3 regions of the Labrenzia sp. C1B70 genome follow, and region 3 is predicted to be linked to each of the others. Evidence: predicted binding sites of a transcription regulator. Region 3 holds the regulator's gene; each other region holds the start of a gene.
The links. Region 3 encodes PhoB, which activates phosphate uptake and scavenging genes when phosphate is short. Its sites were predicted from a motif close to TGTCATNNANCTGTCAT; they were not measured.
Positions count from the first base shown of each region.

Region 1 (4,114 bases), on a different contig from region 3:
GTCTTTCAGCTGCTCTGCAGCCTGAAGGAAGTCCAGCAGGCCTCTCAGTCTGGTGTGGGAAATTTCAGGAAGATCGAGGGAAGGGAGCGTCTTTGTCATGGTGGCCAGATTATTGCGGGCCACCGCGCCAGACGAGTTACCGCATAATTTATGCGGCATCCTGTTCTTCACGGACCAGCCGCGCAAACCGTCCGTCTGACAGCGGCAGGCGCGAAATCCGGATGGTGCTCTCCGGGATGGTCATTTCCGGAAAATCAACGTGTTCCGTTCGGTAGACAATGTCCGGAGCATCCGGCTCGAACCAGCCATAGTCGGTCAGTCTGTGCTCCGTTGCCCGGATGCCTTCGGACGCAAAACGCCATAGGGGCCGGTTCAGAAACTCGCTCACCGGTGCGCGCCATTCGCAGGCACGCGGTACGGATATGGCCAGCAGCCTGTGTGTGAGGTCGCAGACCAGATGCACGGGAACTGCGGACCGGGAGACAAGATCAAGCAGGGCCTTGTCGGCGGCGCTCTCCGGACGTGCCCTCAGCAGACGGGTGATCTTCGCCCTGTTGCTGTCGTCCGGCTGCAACTTGCCACTCTCCCAGCGCGATATCCTCGTCTGCGAGACGCCGAGTTCATACGCCAGAGCTTCCTGCTTGACCCGGTTCAGTACGCGCCAGCGCCGCAGCGACGGTCCAAGACTGCTTTCAAGAACGGCGGTTTCTGTTTGCATGGTGCAAGTGTAACGCGTCCCGGGAATTTTGTGCAGCGGGAAAAGAAGCACGGTTCACCTGAGCAGGTGTCCGCGCCATCTGCGGGATCAGCGATACTTCTCGATGAACGCGTCGATCGACAACTTGCGAAAATCGGGCAGCCGTTGCTTCAGTTCTTCATGGGACCAGTCCCACCAGGAGATATCGATCAGCGCCTGTTCCTGATGTTCGGTGAAACGCCGTTTGATTTCCCTGGCGGCCACACCGCCAACAACGGTGTAAGGGGCGACATCCTTGGAGACGACTGCCCCGGCTGCAACAATAGCTCCGGTGCCGATCGAGACGCCGGCAAGCACGGTGACGTTGTGGCCGATCCACACATCATGGCCAATGGTGACCCAGTCGTCCTTGCGCCACTGGAAGAAATCCGCGTCGTCTTCGCCAAGGTCATAGGCAGCAGCACGGTAGGTGAAGTGGTGCTGGGAGGCGCGCCAGGTTGCGTGGTTTCCCGGATTGATGCGGACGCGACGGGCGATTGAACAGAACTTGCCGATGGTCGACCAGACGACATCGCCTTCCTGCACGATATAGGAATAGTCCCCCATGCTGCTTTCGCGCATTTCCGTGCGTGCGCCAACCTCGGTCCAGATGCCGAGATCACAATTCAGCACCCTGGCCTCCGGATGAATGTTCGGGGCTTCGGTGAGGGAAGGCTTCTGGGTCGGGGCGGACATGGATGCTCCATATAGCGTTGGAAGGAGTGCGGAAACGGTTTGTAGCCGTGTTGCTGGCACCGGTCGTGACGCTTTGATGACACTGGCGTGACTTCCGTTACTTTTTTTGCATGCATCCACAGCGGTGAAAACGGCATTTGGCGGGTAGAAGCCTTGTATTTGAGCACTGATTTCCGAGTGAATTTCAGCCAGGCATGTGTGACGCCGAGGGGGCCCGGAAAGCGCTGAGAGCGCAGCGGAATTCCCGCCGGCGATGGTTGTTCTGCCGATGCTTCAGGCAGGGATGTCATTGATTTGTCATAAAATTTTGGGCTCCCCGACAAAGGAATGTCATTTTTCTGTAATGGTCCGGTGGCTCTTGTCGCGCAGCACGACGAACACAACGGACAGGGCTGGCGCGTGATTCAATTTCAGGAAGTCACCAAGACCTTCGGGTCTCGGACCGCGGTCAACAAAGTAAGTTTTAATATCGAAAAACCGCAGATGGTCGGGATCATCGGTCGCTCCGGTGCCGGCAAGTCAACCTTGCTGCGCATGATCAACCGGCTGACCCCCGCCAGCGCCGGACAGATCCTGTTCGATGGCCGGGACATTCTCAGCCTGAAAGGCGGCATGATGCGCCGCTGGCAGCGCGACTGCGCCATGGTGTTCCAGCAGTTCAACCTGGTGCCGCGCCTGGATGTTGTCACCAACGTCATGTTGGGGCGCCTCAACGGTCACGGCACCTTGAAGAGCCTCTTCAACATCTTCAGCCAGGAAGACGTCAATTCCGCGCTTGGTGCGCTCGACAGACTGGGCATTGCCCAGGAAGCCACCAAGCGGGCCGAGGAGCTGTCCGGTGGTCAGCAGCAGCGTGTTGCGATTGCCCGCGCTCTTATGCAGGACCCGCACATGATCCTGGCGGACGAGCCGATTGCCTCGCTCGATCCGATGAATGCCAAGATCGTCATGGATGCGCTGCGTGAGATTCACGAGCGCGACAACAAAATCGTCATCTGCAACCTGCACACGCTCGACACTGCCCGGACCTATTGCGACCGGGTGATTGGCATGCGCGACGGTTTCCTCGTGTTCGACGGGGCGCCGGAAGCGCTGACCACAGCCGTCGCACGCGAAATCTACGGTGCCGATGAGAGCTTTAACGAGGCGGCGACATCCACCGCCATCGATGCCGGCCAGCCCGGTTCCAGAGAATCCGCCGGTGCGATGACCCCGGCGGCAGCAGCGGTCTGATCCGGCTGCGCACCCGCTTAACGTCATCAAAATTGAGAACTCTCGGGGAGTGTCCCAAATGAAACTCGTTGCTAAAGTTGCTGCGCTTGCTGCCGTCAGCATGATCGCTCTGAACGCTTCTGTTGCCGGTGCAGCGGAAATCACGGAATTCCGTATCGGCCTGCTCGGCGGTGAAAATGCTTCCGACCGTCTGCGTGCCAACGAATGCCTGCGCGAAAAGACCGAGGAACTGCTCGGCGTTCCGACAAAGCTGTTTGCTCCGGCAGACTACAACGGCGTTATCGAAGGCCTGCTCGGCGGTAACCTCGACATGGCCTGGCTCGGTGCTTCCGGCTACGCAAAAGTCTTCCTGACCGACCCGGAAGCCGTTGAGCCGGTTCTGGTCAAGGTCAACAACGACGGCAGCTACGGCTACTACTCCATCGGTTTTGCCCGCGTCGACAGCGAGATCAACTCCCTGGAAGACATGAAGGGCAAGACCTTCGGCTTTGGTGACCCGAACTCCACGTCCGGTTACCTGATCCCGTCCATCGAAATCCCGAAACTCGGCTACTCCATGAAGCCGGGTGAGTATTTCTCCGACGTCGTCTTCACCGGTGGTCACGAGCAGACCATCGTTGCCGTATTCAACGGCGACATTGCCGGCGGCGTGACCTGGGCTGACGGTCTTGGCGAATGGGAAGACGGCTACAATTCCGGCGCTCTGCGCAAGGCAACCGATGCGGGTCTGGTCGACATGACCGAGATCAAGGAAATCTGGCGTTCGCCGGTGATCCCGGAAGGCCCGGTTGTCCTGTCCAAGAAGCTGCCGGACGACATCAAGGCAAAGATGACCGAGCTGATGGCCAACCTCGTCAAGGAAGACAAGGAATGTGGTTACGGCGTGATGGCCGGTGAAGCACGCGGCTTCGAACCGATCACCCATGCGGCTTACGAATCCATCGTCGCTGCCCGCAAGGCAAAGAGCGAGTAATCGGAATTTCCGATCTCCGCGCGGGCCGGTCTCCGGCCCGCGTTTTCTCAAGTATCGGCCAGCGGAATCGACTTTCCGCCAGAAGTGGCTCCACAGGGCCAGGATCGCCAGGTTTCGAAGGGTTGATCCAGCTAAGCCACCCCGCTTCGGATGAAGTGAGCATCAAGTAAAGGTCCCAAACAATGGCTGTTGCCGCACTCGAGCAGGAAATCCTGTCCATGCGCAAACGCCGCCAGCTCTATTCGTTGATAGGGTTGCTGCTGGTCGTAGCGGTTCTGGTCTCCGGTTATTCGAAATCCAATTCGATGAATTCCGGCGGATTTATTCAGGGTCTTTCCAAGTTCTTCGACTATCCGGGCGAGATCGTCGTTGAAGCCTTTGAAGCCGGCCCGGCCTTTTTCTCGCTGATGCTGCAGTTCGTTCCGGCCATGCTGGAAACCTTGAACATTGCCGCGGTTGCGACCCTTCTGGGCGGC
Region 1 covers NZ_AXCE01000024.1:14,372-18,485, reverse strand. Annotated here, with positions in the region: gene Q666_RS53770 (HD domain-containing protein) at 1-99, opposite strand, end outside; gene Q666_RS53765 (helix-turn-helix transcriptional regulator) at 149-718, opposite strand; gene Q666_RS53760 (DapH/DapD/GlmU-related protein) at 806-1,432, opposite strand; gene phnC (phosphonate ABC transporter ATP-binding protein) at 1,832-2,665, shown strand; gene phnD (phosphonate ABC transporter substrate-binding protein) at 2,724-3,638, shown strand; gene phnE (phosphonate ABC transporter, permease protein PhnE) at 3,821-4,114, shown strand, end outside.
Region 1: a site for PhoB is predicted at 1,717-1,733, ahead of phnC (phosphonate ABC transporter ATP-binding protein). Genes of this name have one in related genera too.

Region 2 (4,114 bases), on a different contig from region 3:
CGTGGTTGGAAACTCGGCGATTTTCGTCTGCAGTGAAATCGCCTCTTCCACATGGGCGGTGGTGGCGTCGTCGTGGCTGGCGATGGCGATGCCGCGTGATTGGGCGATGGCCGAGAGATACTTGCGGTTTTCAGGAGCAAGACTGCTGGCGCGCGCCTGGCGCTTGCGGATGAAGTCGTCCATCTGGGCGTCGGTGAAGCCCTTCTTGCCCTGATAATAGATCTTGTAGGCATCCATCGACACGAACTGGCGCTGACCGGGGGTGTGGTCCATCAGCGAGATCAGGCGGATGCTGTCGTCGTCCTCGAACACCTTGAAGGCGCTGAGCACGTCGGGTGCAGATACCTCGCAGCGCAGGTGGATGAAATGGTCGGCACGCAGACGGTTTTCCCGCTGGCCGGTTTCAATGGCATCTGCAAGCGCGCGCATATCCGAATAACCAAGGTCCGCGTCTTCATCCATGCCGACGCGCAGCGCGTCGAACACGGTGGTGATGCCGGAACACGCGATCTGGGCGTCGTGAGCCTGCACGGCGGAAACCGGGCTCCAGCGCACCTTGGGACGTGGCGCATAGTGGGTTTCCAGGTGGTCGGTGTGCAGTTCGACCAGGCCTGGCAGCAGGTAGTCGCCTTCGCAATCATGCCCGTCGACCTCGGTCGGTGACCCGATGCCGGAAATCAGACCGGCATCATCGACCGTCAGGGAACCGTCGAACACTTCGCCTGCGAGAACCAGACTGGCATTCTTGAAGACTTTGGGATGCTTGCTCATGCAGATTCCTCTTGGGAAAGACGCTCGGCCTGGCTGAGCGCGTCGGCGGGAGCGACGCTGCCGGTCAGCTGAAAGACGGTATGGACCTGGAAAGGCGCGCCGCGTTCGGCTTCGGTGTAGAGCGCAACGTGGCGGCACAGCCGCTTCTTGCCGATGACATCCGCAAAGTGGTCCTGGGCGGCATTTGCCATCCGCTCCATATCGGTGTCGTCTTCCAGTTTGTTGGAAAGGGTCAGGTGGAAGCGGAATTCATCGAAGATATAGGGATAGCCCCACCTGACGAGATAGGTGTCATGCCTTTCCGACAGTCCGCTCTTGCGGCGGCGCTCAAGATCCGCCTCGGACAGTGGTGCGCGGAACGGCTCGAAGCGACGCACGCACAGGCCGGCGAAGGCGCGCAGAGCCGGCTCTTCTGCCTCAGGGGTCAGTGCCAGAAAACGGCCAAGCCTGTTCACGCCGAGCGCTTCTATCTCGTAAGGGGCGATTTCTGCCGCAAAGGCTGCGCAGGCGTCCAGCAGGTCTGCCTCGGTCTGATCGGCTGCGAGGGAAAACGGGGCTTTCAAAGTCCCGTGAAATCCATAGCGCCGGGGGTCGGTCGTCAACTCCTGGAAGCGTGCCGATGTCATGCCGGGCAACTCCGGTTGCGGAAGGGCCGTGCCGGAAAAGGGATCGCGCCCGAGCCAGGAATTTCCGAGCTGCATCAGGCGGTCGTCGGCATCGGCGGCGAAATAGAGGGCGTAGCGCATGAAGAAAATCGCGATTTTGAAATGTGGTTTGGCCGGATGTGGCAGGGCCACATCCTTCAACTTTCTGAGGGAGTGACCTAAAGGCGGGCGGTGACTTTTCTGTGACAGTTTCCGCCCGTCTTCAAGCCTTTCCTCATCTCGTGGTTCAGGCGGCTGCCTCCGCGCTGAAACCGGTCACGTCGATGATGCGGTCGGCGATCTGCTCCCGGACGTCCTGGTCGTGAAGAATGCCCACCATGGCAACGCCCTGGGTTTTCTTTTCTTCCACCAGACGGACGACCACGGCCCGGTTGGCAGCGTCGAGAGAGGCGGTTGGCTCGTCCAGCAGCAGGATCGGATAATGGGCAATGAACCCCCTGGCGATGTTCACGCGCTGCTGCTCGCCTCCGGAGAACGTGGCGGGCGGCAGGGTCCAGAGGCGCTCGGGCACATTCAGCCGCGACAGCAGGGAGCGGGCCTTGTCGACGCCCTCTGCCTCGCTGGTGCCCTGGGCGATAAGCGGCTCGGCGACGACGTCTTCGGCCGAAACACGCGGGATGGTGCGCAGGAACTGGCTGACATAGCCGATCGTGTCTTCACGCAGTCGCAGGACCTTGCGCGGCTCGGCCCCGGCAATGTTGACGATTTCATCGCCGACGGTCACCAGGATCTGACCCTCGTCACAGCGGTAGTTGCCGTAGATCATCTTGAGGATCGAACTCTTGCCGGCACCGGAGGGGCCGCCAAGGACGACACATTCGCCGGAATTCACTGAGAATTCGACCTTCTCGACCACGGGAATGACGGTTCCGCCCTGCAGGTGCATGGTGAAGGACTTGCCGACGTTGTTGAGATAGAGGCGTACGGGCATTTCGGTCCTCATACCTGGAGAATGGAAGAAACAAGCAGCTGGGTATAGGGCTCGCGCGGATCGTCGAGCACCTGGTCCGTCAGGCCGCTTTCGATGACGTTGCCGTGGCGCATCACCATGATCCGGTGCGACAGCAGCCGGGCGACCGCAAGGTCGTGGGTGACGATGACCACGGAAAGTCCGAGATCGGCCACCAGGCGGCGCAAGAGGTCGAGAAGACGTGCCTGCACGGAAACGTCCAGACCGCCTGTCGGCTCGTCCATGAAGACCAGCCTTGGTCTCGTGACGAGGTTGCGGGCGATCTGCAGGCGCTGGCGCATGCCGCCGGAGAACGAGCGCGGATCGTCATCGATCCGGTCGCTGTCGATTTCCACCCGTCCCAGCCAGTCGTCGGCGGTGGAGCGGATGTTGCCGTAGTGGCGCTCGCCAACTGCCATCAGCCTTTCGCCGACGTTGGCACCTGCGGAAACGTTCATGCGCAGGCCGTCCGCAGCATTCTGGTGCACGAATCCCCAGTCGGTGCGCATCAGCAGGCGGCGCTCGGCCTCGGTCAGCTGATAGAGGTTGCGCATGGTGCCGTCGCGCATGCGGTATTCGATGGCTCCCGCCGTCGGCGCGAGACGTGTCGACAGGCAGTTGAGCAACGTGGTCTTGCCGGAGCCGCTTTCGCCGACGATGGCAAGCACCTCACCGGGCCAGAGATCGAAGGAGACATCGGCGCAGCCGATGCGGTCGCCATAATAGCGGGTGACGTTATGAACCTGCAGCAGCGGGTCCGCGGAGGGAAAGGTGTTCATCGGGCGGTCTCCTCTGCCTGGGTGGCGCCGAACTGGTGTGCCGCCGGATCGGCCGCCATCGGGCCGAGATGGCCGTCCGAGCGCCGTTCCTCGCAATAGTCGCTGTCGGAGCAGACGAACATGCGCCCGCCCTTGTCATCCAGGATCACCTCGTCGAGATAGACATTCTCCGCGCCGCACAGGCCGCAGGGTTTGTCGAACTTCTGCACCTCGAAAGGATAGTCCTCGAAGTCGAGGCTCTTCACCTTGGTGTAGGGCGGAATGGCGTAGATGCGTTTCTCACGTCCGGCACCGTAAAGCTGAAGCGCCGCCATCTGGTCGATCTTCGGGTTGTCGAACTTCGGCGTCGGCGACGGATCCATCACGTAGCGGTCGTTGACCTTCACCGGATAGGCGTAGGTGGTGGCGATATGGCCGTTCTTGGCGATGTCCTCGTAAAGCTTCACATGCATGAGGCCGTAATCCTCGAGCGCATGCATCTTCCGAGTCTCGGTTTCGCGTGGCTCCAGGAAACGCAGGGGCTCGGGAATCGGCACCTGGAAGACAATGATCTGGTCTTCGCGCAGGGCCTTTTCCGGAATCCGGTGGCGGGTCTGGATGACGCTTGCCTCCGACGTCTCGTAGGTGGTGCGCACGCCGGCGGTCTTTTCAAAGAAACCGCGCAGGGAAACCGCATTGGTGGTGTCGTCGGAGCCCTGGTCGATCATCTTCAGGCAATCGTCCTTGCCCAGAATTGCCGCCGTGACCTGCACCCCGCCGGTGCCCCAGCCATAAGGCATCGGCATTTCACGCGAGGCGAAAGGCACCTGGTAACCCGGTATCGCGATGCCCTTCAGGATTGCCCGGCGGATCATGCGCTTGGTCTGCTCGTCCAGATAGGCGAAGTTGTATTCGCCCTGTTCGAAAATCTGAGCTGTGTCGTTCATTGCGCAGCACTCCGTTCCCTGAGT
Region 2 covers NZ_AXCE01000004.1:374,587-378,700, forward strand. Annotated here, with positions in the region: gene Q666_RS40010 (alpha-D-ribose 1-methylphosphonate 5-triphosphate diphosphatase) at 1-771, opposite strand, end outside; gene Q666_RS40015 (DUF1045 domain-containing protein) at 768-1,517, opposite strand; gene phnL (phosphonate C-P lyase system protein PhnL) at 1,663-2,367, opposite strand; gene phnK (phosphonate C-P lyase system protein PhnK) at 2,376-3,164, opposite strand; gene Q666_RS40030 (alpha-D-ribose 1-methylphosphonate 5-phosphate C-P-lyase PhnJ) at 3,161-4,090, opposite strand; gene fosX (FosX/FosE/FosI family fosfomycin resistance hydrolase) at 4,087-4,114, opposite strand, start outside.
Region 2: a site for PhoB is predicted at 1,608-1,624, ahead of Q666_RS40015 (DUF1045 domain-containing protein). Genes of this name have one in related genera too.

Region 3 (4,114 bases):
TTCCATCTACCTGGAAGAGTTCGCTCCGCAGAACAAGTTCACCGATCTGATCGAGGTGAATATCTCCAACCTGGCCGCCGTTCCCTCCATCGTGTTCGGTATTCTCGGTCTGGCGGTGTTCATCCAGTTCATGCATCTGCCGCAATCCGCACCACTGGTCGGTGGTCTGGTGCTGACGTTGATGACACTTCCGACGATCATCATCTCCACCCGCGCCTCCTTGAAGGCCGTTCCGCCGAGCATCCGCGATGCGGCCCTTGGCATTGGCGCCTCCAAGATGCAGTCGATCTTCCACCATGTCCTGCCGCTGGCAATGCCTGGCATTCTGACCGGCACGATTATCGGTCTGGCACAGGCGCTTGGGGAAACCGCTCCGCTGCTGCTGATCGGGATGGTCGGTTTCATCGCCTCCAATTTCCCGGACGGTGTGGCTGCCGGTTTCTTCTCTCCGAACTCGGCCATGCCGGCCCAGATCTACGAGTGGGCGAAACGCGCCGACCCGGCTTTCTATGAACGCGCTTGGGGCGGGATCATCGTGCTGCTGGTCTTCCTCATGACCATGAACATTATCGCTATCATCCTGCGCCGCAGGTTTGAACGCCGCTGGTAAGGATTGCTCCGATGAACGAGATGCCGAATTTTGAACAGGCGAAAACCATGACCGACAGCAAAATTTCCGCGAACAAGGTGCAGGTCTATTATGGCGATACCCACGCCATCAAGGACGTGGACATCGAGATTCAGCCGCGGTCCGTGACTGCCTTCATCGGTCCGTCCGGGTGTGGCAAGTCGACGTTCCTGCGGACGATCAACCGCATGAACGACACCATCGACATCTGCCGTGTGGAAGGGTCGATCAAGATCGACGGTGAGGACATCTACGATCCCAAGGTCGATCCCGTACAGCTGCGCGCCAAGGTCGGCATGGTTTTCCAGAAGCCGAACCCGTTTCCCAAGTCGATCTACGACAACATTGCGTACGGTCCGCGAATCCATGGTCTGGCCCGCAACAAGTCCGAGCTTGATGAAATCGTTGCCTCCAGCCTGCAGAAGGCCGGGCTTTGGGAAGAAGTCAAGAACCGTCTGGACGAGCCGGGCACCGGCATGTCGGGCGGTCAGCAGCAGCGTCTGTGCATTGCCCGTGCCATTGCCGTCAGCCCGGAAGTGATCCTGATGGACGAACCGTGCTCGGCGCTTGACCCCATCGCGACCGCGAAGGTGGAAGAGCTGATCGACGAACTGCGGGAAAACTTCACCATCGTGATCGTGACCCACTCGATGCAGCAGGCTGCCCGTGTGTCTCAGCGTACCGCGTTCTTCCACCTGGGTGTTCTGGTGGAGGAAGGTCTGACGGAGGACATCTTTACCAATCCGAAGGACAAGCGTACGCAGGACTATATTACGGGCCGCTTCGGCTAAGCATTTTTTAGGTTTCTGAAGGGGACACAGGATGTCTGAACATACAGTCTCGGCTTACGATGACGAACTGACGGCCATGGCCGGCAAGGTTGCCGAAATGGGTGGTATTGCCGAAAAGGCTTTCGCCGATGCGGTGTCCGCGCTGGTGTCGCAGGATCTGGAGCTTGCCAAGGCGACGATCAAGGGCGATGTCCGTCTGGACAGCCTTTACAACGAACTTGAAGTGAAGCTGATCGAGCTGATCGTCCGCCGCCAGCCGATGGGGCAGGACCTGCGTGAAATCACCGCCGCAACGCGCATTGCCAATGACCTGGAGCGTGTTGGCGATCTTGCCAAGAACGTTGCCAAGCGCGTCATCGCCATCGACAGCGACTTGCAATCCAAGAAGCTCGCGATCGGTGTGGAGCACATGACGGAACTCGCTCTTTCGCAGCTCAAGCAGGTGTTGGATGCCTACGCCCGCAAGGATGCGGAAGCCGCCCGCCGGGTTCAGGAAGCCGACGCCGAGGTCGACGCGATCTACACGTCGATCTTTCGCGAACTCCTGACCTACATGATGGAAGACCCGCGGGTCATTACACAGTGCGTCCATCTCTTGTTCTGCGCAAAGAACATCGAGCGCATCGGCGATCACGCGACGAACATCGCCGAGAACGTCTACTACATGGTCACTGGCGAGCGTTTGCCGGAAGACCGGGCAAAGGTCGACGAAACAGGCGCGGTCTGACCCGCCGGTAATCGTCGGATTTGCAGAAGATCTTAACGGCCGGCGCTTCGGCGCCGGTTGCGGTAATTGGAGCGAGATGTATGCCGAAGGTGCTCATCGTTGAAGACGAAGAACCGCTCAGCCTTCTATTGAGATACAATTTGGAAGCGGAAGGGTACTCGGTCGAGTCCTGTGTCCGGGGTGACGAGGCGGAAATCCGCCTGCGGGAAAGCCTGCCGGATCTGTTGCTGCTCGACTGGATGCTGCCGGGCCTGTCCGGAATTGAACTGTGCCGCCGCCTGCGGGCGCGCGAGGATACCGAGCGCCTGCCGGTCATCATGCTGACGGCACGCGGTGAGGAAGCAGAGCGCATCCGCGGCCTGTCGACCGGTGCCGACGACTACGTGGTCAAGCCCTTCTCGGTACCGGAATTGATGGCCCGCGTGCGCGCCATCCTGCGCCGGGCAAGCCCGGAAGTGGTGTCCAGCATGTTGCGGTCCGGCGACATCGAACTGGATCGCGAAACGCACCGTGTTCGTCGCAACACCAAGGAAATACACTTGGGGCCGACGGAATTCCGCCTGCTGGAATTCCTGATGACATCGCCTGGCCGTGTCTTCTCCCGCGAACAACTGCTGGATGGGGTCTGGGGTCACGATGTCTACGTGGATGAACGCACTGTCGATGTTCACGTCGGTCGCTTGCGCAAGGCTCTGAACAAGGGCAAGGCAAAGGATCCTATCCGTACCGTCCGTGGTGCCGGATATGCCTTCAATGACCAGTTCACCTCTGCCACTGCCTGAGGGCAACTTGCAGAATGGAATTAAGGAGCCCGCTTTCAAGCGGGCTTTTTGTTTCTCAGCGGTTATGTGCCTTTCGCGGAGCAAGGTTCTCTTCTGCGACCACCCCATCAGTTGTGTCGGTGTCGGGGCTGATCCTGCGGTCCCTGTCGTGGCGGAGCGGTCAAACAAGGTTTGTTTTGATGGAACGGAAACGGCATGGAGCGGTGCCGAGAACAAGCCATGGGAGGTCACTGTTCGGGGTCGGGCATCTGGTCAAAGGAAGGCCCAAACAAAAAAAGCCCGCCAAATCGGCGGGCTTTGTCATGAATTGGTTAGGTGCGAGGCTATCAGCCTGCCTGAGCCATCGTCTTGCGATCGCGGCGGCGGTCGGCGACCGGCTGATACGCGATCTTGCAGTGATGAGCGCAGTAGGGGACGCCGGCATCGGACTGGCGGCCGCAGAAGTAGAAGTCGTCGGTCGCCGGGTCGCCAATCGGCCATTTGCAGGTCCGCTCGGTCAGCGTCAGGATGGTAGCCCGCTGCGAGATCGGAACAAGTTCTGCAATCGGCTCTACGCGTGGCTTGGCAGCCACCACTGGAGCCGGCGAGATGTCTGCTTTCAGGGCCGTTGCGCCGATCGACTGCGGATGTGACGTCGTCGGTTTCTTCGGCGCTGCACCGGTTGCAGGAGCTGCGGTGCGCGGCCGGCGTGGCTTAGCGCTTGAAGAGGTGGACTTGGCGCGGCCGGACAGGCCAAGGCGGTGCACCTTGCCGATCACGGCGTTACGGGTAACACCACCCAGTTCGCCTGCGATCTGGCTTGCGCTCAAGCCGTCGCCCCAAAGCTTTTTGAGAAGCTCAACTCGTTCGTTTGTCCAACTCATTGCCGCACCCTTTAGTTTGACCGTCCTGCGGCCATTAACCCCGTGTTAAGCATGCGCAAGCACGCTTAATGCTGGCAGATCTAGTGCCTCTTGGTGATTTGCCTCACGAGATCTCGTGTCTGATTGCTGAGAGGTTACAATAACGTTAATTTGTCAGGCAACCACTCGACCCAAACCAGTTGGGGATGAAACGACTTTTCCCCAATTATGGCGAGGTCATTGAGAATTTTATGAAATCCGCCCTCCGCGGCACATGAAATGTCTTGTGCGCCATTTCCATTGACAGTGCATGGTACCGGCAGTGTATAAGAAAGCCGCTGCGT
Region 3 covers NZ_AXCE01000062.1:494,244-498,357, forward strand. Annotated here, with positions in the region: gene pstA (phosphate ABC transporter permease PstA) at 1-610, shown strand, start outside; gene pstB (phosphate ABC transporter ATP-binding protein PstB) at 658-1,419, shown strand; gene phoU (phosphate signaling complex protein PhoU) at 1,451-2,146, shown strand; gene phoB (phosphate regulon transcriptional regulator PhoB) at 2,227-2,928, shown strand; gene Q666_RS63170 (GcrA family cell cycle regulator) at 3,255-3,791, opposite strand.